DNA from 3 places in the Paenibacillus thiaminolyticus genome. Region 2 is predicted to be linked to each of the others. Evidence: riboswitches for the same ligand, from Rfam matches in the RefSeq annotation. Region 2 holds a riboswitch; each other region holds the start of a gene.
The links. A riboswitch is a leader RNA that binds a small molecule or an ion and turns the genes downstream of it on or off. The one in region 2 is predicted to bind cobalamin.

Region 1 (3,276 bases), 1.6 Mb from region 2:
ACAATCTCGAACATGATTCTTTGGAGGGATAGCCATGCCCCAATTATTTGAACCGCTAACGTTACGCGGGGTGACGATACCGAATCGTATCGTGATGTCGCCGATGTGCATGTACTCTTGCCACAATGAGGACGGGATGGTCAACGATTGGCATCTGGTCCACTATACGTCCCGTGCCGTCGGACAAGTCGGCCTGATCATGATCGAGGCCACCGCCGTCACCCCTGGCGGACGCATCAGCGCGCAGGATCTGGGCATTTGGAGCGACGAGCATGTAGACGGACTCCGCCGCCTGACCGACATGGTCCACGCGCACGGCGGCAAGATCGGGATTCAGCTCGCCCACGCCGGGCGCAAAGCAACCGTCCCCGGGATCATCGCCCCTTCGGCGCTTCGCTTCAGCGAAGCCTATGAGACGCCGGAGGAGATGACGCTGGAGGACATCCGCAAGACGATCAAAGCATTCGCCGACGCCGCGCGGCGGGCGGAGGAAGCCGGATTCGACGTCATCGAGATTCACGGCGCGCACGGGTATTTGATCAACCAGTTCCTGTCCCCGCTCACGAACCAGCGGACCGACAGCTACGGCGGCAGCGCCGACGCCCGCTACCGCTTCTTGAGCGAAGTGATTGAAGCGGTGCGCATCACGTGGTCGAAGCCGCTGTTCGTACGCATCTCGGCCAATGAATATGCCGAAGGCGGCAACGTGATCGAGGCATACATTGACTATGCGCGGCGAATGAAGGACCAGGGCGTCGACCTGATCGACTGCAGCTCGGGCGGGGTCGTCCCTCATCGGGTCGAAGCGTACCCGGGTTATCAGGTCCAATATGCGCATGCGATCCGCCAATCAGCCGGCATCGCGACCGGTGCCGTCGGGCTGATTACCGAACCGTCCTTGGCGGAAGAGATTGTCCGCAATGGCCGGGCCGATCTCATCTTCCTCGGCCGCGAGCTGCTGCGGGATCCGTACTGGCCGCGCCAGGCTGCGAAGCAATTGCGCCAGGAACTCGCTCCGCCGAAGCAATACGATCGCGGCTGGTAATCCATTTATAATAATCATTGCATCTTGAATCTCACTTATTCCAGGCGGGGCCGCACCAGCGGCCTCGCCTGCTTGCATTATCTTCGCCCCAATCCGCCGCTGCCGTTCAAGTGCGGGAGCGGACCTCTCCGATCCCGAACATTTTTAAGGTCCGGACAGCCCTCGGAATTGTCTCAAATCCTGTCATTTTCTTATGAGGAATATCACCTGAAACCTATTTACTTACCCAATATGTTGTAGTATATTATCATGAGTATAACAACATATTGAACGATACAGGTGCTGCGGTTCGACAAAAGCGATGCGCGTCGGGCCCCGGCTTAATAGGGAAGACGGTGCGAATCCGTCGCGGTCCCGCCACTGTAAGAAGCGCTGCCGGAACATCGGTCCTCTCCGTTCCGGCAGCAAGTACCCGACAGAACAGGCGCTCTGTAGAGAGCGGCCTTTTCTATGTCCACTGGGACGAATGTCCCGGGAAGGCTGCCGAGGTATTCGGCTTCGAGCCAGGAGACCTGCCTGTATCGCCGCACATTCATTACCCTACGCGGAATAGGGAACGTGTTCAGGCCGCGCGCTGCGCTGTTACCGCCTTCGGCGGGCGATTGCAGCTGCGTGGTTAGAGGGGGGAGCTGCGCCTTGTCCTAGTGATGCACAGCCGCCATGATAAGAAGCCCCCGGATACATACGGCTTTGCCATGCCGTCCTGAGCTGTTCTCGCGAAGGGACGGCTATTTTTATTGCTCTTTTTCGAGGAGGAATACGGATGCTAACCACCAATCATACTGTTCAGACCGTACACAAACCGAATAATCGCTCGCTCGCGTTCGACGCGGAGCGCATCATGCGTTATGGCGAGCGCATCATGGGCGCTTACCCGGAGCTGGACCGGGAACGCTGGCACCGGGGCGTCCTGGCCAAGCTTCGTCACAGCCATGTTCAGGCATCCGACATCACGCAGGCTTGCATCATGACCGCATTGGAGCTGGTCTCCGTCGAGGAGCCGAAGTGGAAGTTTGTCGCGGCGCGCGCCCTGTTGACGAAGCTGTATAAGGAAGCGGCTTTGCACCGCAGCTACAAGGCGTACGCCGATCGCCCGTATGGCGACTTCTACAAGCTGATTAAGCAGCTGGCCGATATCGGCATCTACCGTCAGGAGCTGCTGGAGGCCTATACGCCCGATCAGATTCGCGAGCTGGGCCAGGCGATCGATCCGGCCTGCGACGAGCTGTTCGACTATATCGGGCTGCTTACTCTCGCGGAGCGGTATTTGGCCGTTGATTTCGAAGGGCGCACGATGGAGCTGCCGCAGGAGCGCTATATGATCATCGCCATGTACCTGATGCATCAGGAACCGGAGGAGCGCCGGGTTGAGCTGGCCAAGGAAGCATATTGGGCGATGAGCAATCTCTATATGACTGCCGCGACGCCGACAATGGCGAACGCGGGCAAGAAGGTCGCCGGCCAATTGTCGAGCTGCTTCATCGACACGGTGGATGACTCGCTGGAAGGTATCTTCGATTCGAATACCGACGTGGCCCGGCTGAGCAAGATGGGCGGCGGCATCGGCGTCTATCTCGGGAAAGTGCGGGCGCGCGGCTCCGATATTCGCGGCCACAAAAATACGAGCTCCGGCGTCATTCCTTGGATCCGCCAGCTGAACAACACCGCGGTGAGCGTCGACCAGCTCGGCACGCGCAAGGGCGCCATTGCCGTCTATCTGGACGTGTTCCACAAGGACATTCTGTCCTTCCTCGATCTCAAATTAAATAACGGCGACGAGCGCATGCGCGCCCATGATATTTTCCATGGCGTCTGTATTCCGGATCTGTTCATGGAAGCGGTCGAAAAGCGCGAAGACTGGCATCTATTCTGTCCGCATGAAGTGAAGAAGACACTGGGCTGGACCGACGGGAACGGCCGTCCGCTAGGACTGGAAGATTTCTATGACGAGCAGGCAGGCCAGGGGCAGTTCCGCGAGAAGTATGCAGAGGCGGTGGCGACCCCCCATCTCTCGCGCATTACGCTGCCGGCCATCGACATCATGAAGCGTATTCTCAAATCCCAGCTCGAGACCGGAACGCCTTATATGTTCTACAAGGATACCGCCAACCGGGCCAATCCGAACAAGGCGCATGGCATGATCTTCTGCTCCAATCTGTGCACCGAGATAATGCAGAATATGTCGCCGACGACGATCGAGCAGGAAGAGCTGGTGCTGGAGGACGGCGGGG
Region 2 (3,276 bases):
ATGAGACATCGCCTGTAATGACGAGCGATCCGCTGAAGCGGTCAACGAAGCCGATCTGCACGCCGGCCGCCTTGGTCGCGATGTCCGCGCCAATAATGGAGGCTTCGCTTGGCGTGATGGTCATAATGCCGATGGCATCCTGCGCTTCGCTCCCCAATCCCAGCTTCTTGTAAATATCCGGGTTCGGGTTCGCGATAATATGAGCCAATGTGACCTGCTTCCCTGGCACGTACTCCTGAATGACGCGTTGCTTTTCGTTATGTTGGTCCATACTCTCATCACTCATTTCTTTGTGAGAAACAACATCAAATAGCCATAAAAAAACATAAAGACCCCTTAAAAGTTCACGTGGAATTTTTAAGAAGCCTCTTCGCTTTGATCGTATGCAACACGCCTTTGTGTTACTTTTACTATACTTTGTAGCTGCAAACGTTGTCAACCTGAACACGCATGGTATTTATTTGATTACTTAATATTGAAACATTTTGTTCAAAATTTCGACAACGTCAGGAGCGGCCGGAACGCGCGGATTCGTGGCCGTGCAGCCGTCCTTGAGCGCTCCTTCGGCAATCGATGGGCTCATCTCTTCCAGCAGCGCTTCGTCCACGTTGCATTCCCGCAGTGATTGCGGCATGCGCAATTGCTTCTGCAGCTGCTTGATCGCTTGAACCAGGCTGCGAACGCCGCTCTTCGGATTCGGTGCCGACAGTCCCAATATCTTGGCAATTTCGGCATATCTGACCGCCGCGGCATTGCTTTCCTCTTTGCCGTAGCCCGGCTTGTAATCGGCATTGAATTCAATCACATGCGGCAGCAGCAGCGAATTCATGCGCCCGTGCGCAATCTTGAACTTCGCTCCGGCCACATGGGCGATGCCGTGATTGAGGCCAAGCGACGCGATATTGAACGCCATGCCCGCCAGACAGGAGGCATTGTGCATTTTCTCCCGCGCCTCCAGGTCGTTCCCGTCCTTGTGCGCTCGCGGCAAATACGCAAAGACCAGCTTGATCGCCTTCTCTGCCAAAGCGTCGGACACATCATTCGCTTTGGTGGACACATAGGCCTCGATCGCGTGAGTCAGGACGTCCATCCCCGTATCGGCGGTAATGAAGTCCGGCACGCTCTTGACCAATTCCGGGTCCAAAATCGCTTCCTGCGGCAGCATGTCATCAGACACGAGCGGGTACTTAATGTTCTTCTTCTTATCGCTGATCACGGAGAATGACGTCACTTCCGAGCCCGTTCCGCTCGTTGTCGGAATCGCCACGAACGGCATATTGTGCTGATTCAATATTTTTTGGGCAAAAATCTTCATCGCCTTGGCCGCATCGATCGCGGATCCGCCGCCAATCGCAATCATCCGATCGGCCTGGAACGCGCCAAGCGCTTCCACGCCCTCGGTCACGATCTCGATTGGCGGATCGGGCACGATATTGCTGAAAATGTATTGCTCATTGCTCTCATGCAGCCGTTCGAACAGCATGTTAATCATCCCCGACTTGACCATGAACGGGTCGGTGACGATGAAGATTCGTTGATTCCGCCATTCCATCAGGCGATCCAACGCGCCTTGCCCCAGATAAATGTCGGTTTTCATCGATATTTTGTCCATAACAGGCACCTCCAATGAAGTAGTTCGCAATAAAAAAAGAGACTTTTAAAAGAACGGATTCCTTTAAAAGCCTCTTCGCTTATGATATAGGTGCACGCCATTGTGCAACTCGTCATCATTCAATTGTCTACCATCACTCTACACCGTCAACCGGACATTCGTCAACCCGCCCGATCACGGCTGCCGCTATCGGCAGGCAGTAAAAAAAGGGACCTGCACGCCATTGTGCATCCGTTCCTCGGCCTTGAAGAACGTCCCTGCTTCCTAAGCTATACGTCATCGTATCTGTTCGGCGGCGACCACCCGGCTGTGCCGACATCAGCGTCGGCTGCCTTCCTGGAACCTAAAAAAAGCCTAGCGAGGCGGTTATCGTCACTAGACTCGTAAACCAGCCACTTTCGCCTCGAAATGACTGGTCCTTCAAAGTTACTAGGCAAAAGACCTGACTTAAGACCGTGAATTCGGTCTATCACAGTGGCGGGACCGCGTTGGATTTGCACCAAACTTCCATTGCCTATAACTTCTTCTGTTGTGCATGACGTGAATGGTCGTCCATTCGACACCATTATAGCACAAAAAAGGGGATTGGCAAGAGGGCGCGATCAATCAGAAATGTTACTACAAGAAGTACCGGTACTTTTACATCGAAATGTGATGAAAATGTCAAGCGCCTAAGTAGAAAATTGATGTAATTTGTCGAATATGTGGAACCTATGATATCGTAGAGAAAGAAAAAATCCACATTATCAAAGGATAGCTACAATGGATGATGGAGACACGATAAAGAATGAAAGAGGCGCATCACATGTTTAATGAGATCGAAAAAGAAGCCGTTTATAATGTCATTTATAAAAGAAGAGACATTCGGAATTTTCTTCCGAATCCTGTACCAAAAGAGATTATCGACCGAATTTTACAAGCGGCACACCATGCACCCTCTGTAGGATTTATGCAGCCATGGAATTTCATTATCGTGGATTCTATGGAAGTCAAAGAGAGATTAGCTTGGGCGACAGAAAAAGAAAGACGAGCTTTGGCGATTCATTACGAAGAAGAGCGCGCTACCCAATTTTTAAGTTTAAAAATTGAAGGAATTAAAGAGGCACCCTTAACGATCTGTGTCACCTGTGATCCAACAAGCGGGGGCTCGCATGTACTAGGACGAAATTCGATTCCGGAGACGGATATTCTCTCTACAGCATGTGCAATCCAAAATATGTGGTTAGCGGCGTGTGTAGAAGGCTTAGCCATGGGATGGGTAAGTTTTTACAAAAAAAATGATGTTCGAGATATTTTGCAAATACCTCCGCACATTGACCCTGTTGCTTTAATTTCCATTGGATATACGGACGACTACCCTTCTGCTCCCATTTTAGAACAAGTGAAGTGGGAAAAACGAAAATCTCTTGAAAATCTAATATTTCATAATAAATGGGGAGAACAATAAGCGAATGGATTGTAACAAGCTATAGTTATTTAGCTTGTTACTTGTCATCGGCTTTGTTCTGGGCAATTTAGAACATATTACGGGTACAGGAATAGCCCCCCGCCCTGTCCGTTGCTGTGCTTCTCGTGCAAACGATCCAGGCAGAAGCTGTAGCTTTCCTACAGCTTCTGCCCCTAAGCCGTCATAGCGGTACTTTTTCCTCCAGCAACTGGTTTGC
Region 3 (3,276 bases), 1.0 Mb from region 2:
GGTCCAACGCCCATTTTCCGATGCCATACATTAACGGGTCTCCGGAGGCGAGCAGCACGATCTCCTGGCCGATCCTCTCGCGAAAAAAGGCTTCCAGCTCCGCGAGCTGCGAGGGCAGCAGCTTGCGTTCGGCCGGGTTGTCCGGCGGGATATCGCTAAGCTGCCGCTTCGAGCCGACAATCACGTCCGCCTTCTCTATGAGGAAGGCGCCCGCTCCGGTCAGCAGCTCCGGACTGCCCGGGCCAATTCCGACAATATGAATCATGGCCATGCCTCCTTGATGGTTGAGATGTCACAGGTGGAAGCCAGCATTCCGCGATCCGTCGAGAACGTGATGACGTCGATATCCACCGCCGGTTTGCTGTATTTCAAAAACTGTTCTGCCCGTTGTTTCACTTTGTCCGCGATGGTCTGAAAAACCTCGCTATACCCTTCCGCCACCATAATTTCTCCTGCCGCTTCCGTCGTCGCACAGGCCGCAATTTGCTGGAGCAGGGGAAGGGGCGCGCCGGCAAGCGCCAGGTTCGCCACCATGATCTCTGCCCGCGCATCCGCGTCTTTGCTGTATGTGGTGAAAATGCCGGCGGACACTTTAATCAACTTGCCGAAATGGCCCACCATCAGCACATGCTCGAACGCGAGTCGCTGCGTCTCCTTGAGCATGTAGCCGACGAAGTTGCTCATCGAGACCACGTATTTGCCGTCGATGCCAAGCTGCTCCTCGACGAAGCGCTCCCCGTAATTCCCGGGAACGAGAATGATTTTGCGGAAGCCCTGCGCTTTTTTCATCTCCAGCTCGATGGACAGCGACTGCTTCCACCCTTCATCGGACATCGGAGTTACAATTCCGGTCGTTCCCAGAATTGATATTCCGCCGATAATTCCGAGGCGGCTGTTCATGGTGCGCTCGGCGCGCTCTTCGCCTTCCGGCGCGAAAATCACCACGTCCGCACCACGGTTCGGGCCAATCTCTTCCCGTACGGCCGCAGTAATCATTCGGCGCGGCACCGGATTGATGGCCGCTTCCCCGACCGGGACCGCGATGCCCTTCTGCGTCACGCGCCCGATGCCTTGCCCGCCGTCGATGCGGATCTCCTCGCTGGCATTCAAGGTGACCTGCGCAAAAATCCACATGCCATGCGTCGCATCGATATCATCGCCGCCGTCTTTTTGGACGGCGGCGGTGGCCGTATGCCGATCGAACTGCTGCTTGTCCACCGGAAGCTGCAGGGTTGTTCTGTTCGGCGTGATGATCGTCACCCCGGCGATCTTTTCCTGCTTGACGATCATGGCCGCTGCCGCCTTCGCCGCCGCTGCCGCGCAAGTGCCTGTCGTATAGCCCTTGCGCAATTTTTTCCCCTCATAGTACACGTAATCTGCCATCGGGCCACCTCTTCTTACATCGCGTACAGCACAGCATTCATGATGGCTGCCGCCAGATTGCTTCCGCCCTTCCGCCCGCGGGCCACGACCGCCGGAATGTCGCTTTCATAGAGCGCTTCTTTCGATTCGGCCGCCCCGACGAATCCAACCGGCACACCGACGACAGCCTCCACGTCCAACTCACCGGCAGCCGCCATCTCCAGAATTTGATAGACAGCGGTAGGCGCATTGCCGATGACGAACAATTTCTTGCCTTCTTCTGTGGCGGCAAGCTGTATCCCGGCCATCGAGCGGGTGATGCCTTGCTGTTGGGCCACCTCGGCCGTGTGCGGTTCATTGACGTAGCAGCGGTAGCGGCAGCCGTATTGCTCCAGCAGCTTTTTATTCATGCCGCTCAGGGCCATATTCGTATCGGTAAAAATGATGCCGCCCTGCCGGATCGTCTCGCGTATTTTCGTCAAGGCATCATGCGTAAAGACGAGATTATCTAAATAATCAAAATCCGCCGTCGTATGAATCGCCCGCTTCATAACCAGCTCCTCTTCCCGGTTGCGGAACGTATAGTCCGGTCTTGTTGCCGTAATGATGTCCTGTATGATTTCAAAGCTTTTTTCTTCAATCCGCTTGGGGTTTTTGATGTAGTCCATCTTTCCCTCTCCTTTTCGTGGGTTTCAATACAACCTCTAAAAGGGAACAAAAAAACACGAAACCTTAAGGTCCCGTGTCCATACGAAGAAAAAGGCAGTATCCAAGTGTGTTCGGCAATGAACATACTGGTGCCTAGGTTCTCTGCAATAGACAACTGTTCCCTTAGAAGTTGCTGCAAGGCTGAACAGAGGAGGTCTCCTGACTTGACATCATTCTACTTTCCCGCCTTCCCAGAAATAATTCCAGTGACATGAATGGGATTTCGTCCGCTTTACAGTAGCTAGGGCCTGTAGAGGAATCGCACCTCTTTCCCTGATCTCCGCTCAGTTTTCTATTCAATTTTTATCAAGATTATTTTTTTCCACTTGAATTGCGTGAATCTCTTAGGTGAATCATAGCTTGACTTCTATCATGCCGCCTGTGACAGAACTCACTGCATATCGATTTGACGGACAACAAAAAGAGCGCTTCAAGCCTGCTGACTGGCTCGAACGCTCTTTTTGAATTCTTTGCGATAGGAATGTTGTCCAACCTTCGTTATACCATGACGCTCAATGTTTTCGCCTGCGTATCCAGGTTCTCCGCTGCCTGGCCGATTTTGGAAAATTCCTCAGTGGCTAGGTTAATTTGATGCTGACATTCGACGATTGCATTCCGGGAATTCTTCGTCCCCCCGCCAACATGTCCTACCTTGTCGGCGATTCCCTCGATGGCGGCTTGGACTTCCTTGGCCGCCTCTTGGACATGCTCCGCCAGCTTCCGTACCTCGGCGGCAACCACCTGGAACCCTAGGCCATGCTCCCCGGCATGGGCCGCCTCAATCGCGGCGTTCAGGCCCAGCAAGTGGGTTTGCGAAGCAAAATCCCGGATCATCTGAACAATTCCTTTGATGGACTTGTATTCATCTTCCAATTGCCGTAGGAGGGTTAAGTTGTCTTCACTGTCCGTCACCGCACGCTGAATGGCTGCCGCAACCTGCTGGTTGCGCTCCACGCCTTCTTCCGTCCGCTTCAGCAAATCTTCCGCCATCAGCCGCAGCTCGTCCTTCATTCGGGAGGCGGCGTTTTCCCTTGGCGTGATGTCGGTCGCCACCTTCAAGACAGCTACCGTGTGACCGGTATCATCCAGAACCGGCATATACGTCGCTTCAAGCCACACCAGGTTCCCATTTTTCGCTACCCGGGCGATTTTCTGTTGAAACTTGATACCGTTCCTTAGATTTTCCCAAAATGCATCATACTCTGC

Region 1: it holds a riboswitch for cobalamin, as region 2 does, so the genes downstream of both, FLT43_RS18950 (ribonucleoside-diphosphate reductase subunit alpha) here and FLT43_RS12095 (1-propanol dehydrogenase PduQ) in region 2, are expected to answer to the same signal.
Region 3: it holds a riboswitch for cobalamin, as region 2 does, so the genes downstream of both, FLT43_RS07580 (cobalt-precorrin-8 methylmutase) here and FLT43_RS12095 (1-propanol dehydrogenase PduQ) in region 2, are expected to answer to the same signal.

What each region holds. Positions count from the first base shown of each region.
Region 1 is NZ_CP041405.1:4,240,137-4,243,412, reverse strand. Features, by position in the region: gene namA (NADPH dehydrogenase NamA) at 35-1,045, shown strand; cobalamin riboswitch at 1,306-1,579, shown strand; gene FLT43_RS18950 (ribonucleoside-diphosphate reductase subunit alpha) at 1,809-3,276, shown strand, end outside.
Region 2 is NZ_CP041405.1:2,688,672-2,691,947, forward strand. Features, by position in the region: gene FLT43_RS12090 (BMC domain-containing protein) at 1-271, opposite strand, end outside; gene FLT43_RS12095 (1-propanol dehydrogenase PduQ) at 470-1,612, opposite strand; adenosylcobalamin (AdoCbl) riboswitch at 1,996-2,147, opposite strand; gene bluB (5,6-dimethylbenzimidazole synthase) at 2,418-3,059, shown strand.
Region 3 is NZ_CP041405.1:1,690,546-1,693,821, forward strand. Features, by position in the region: gene FLT43_RS07570 (cobalt-precorrin-7 (C(5))-methyltransferase) at 1-265, opposite strand, end outside; gene cbiD (cobalt-precorrin-5B (C(1))-methyltransferase CbiD) at 262-1,383, opposite strand; gene FLT43_RS07580 (cobalt-precorrin-8 methylmutase) at 1,398-2,030, opposite strand; cobalamin riboswitch at 2,206-2,377, opposite strand; gene FLT43_RS07585 (methyl-accepting chemotaxis protein) at 2,569-3,276, opposite strand, start outside.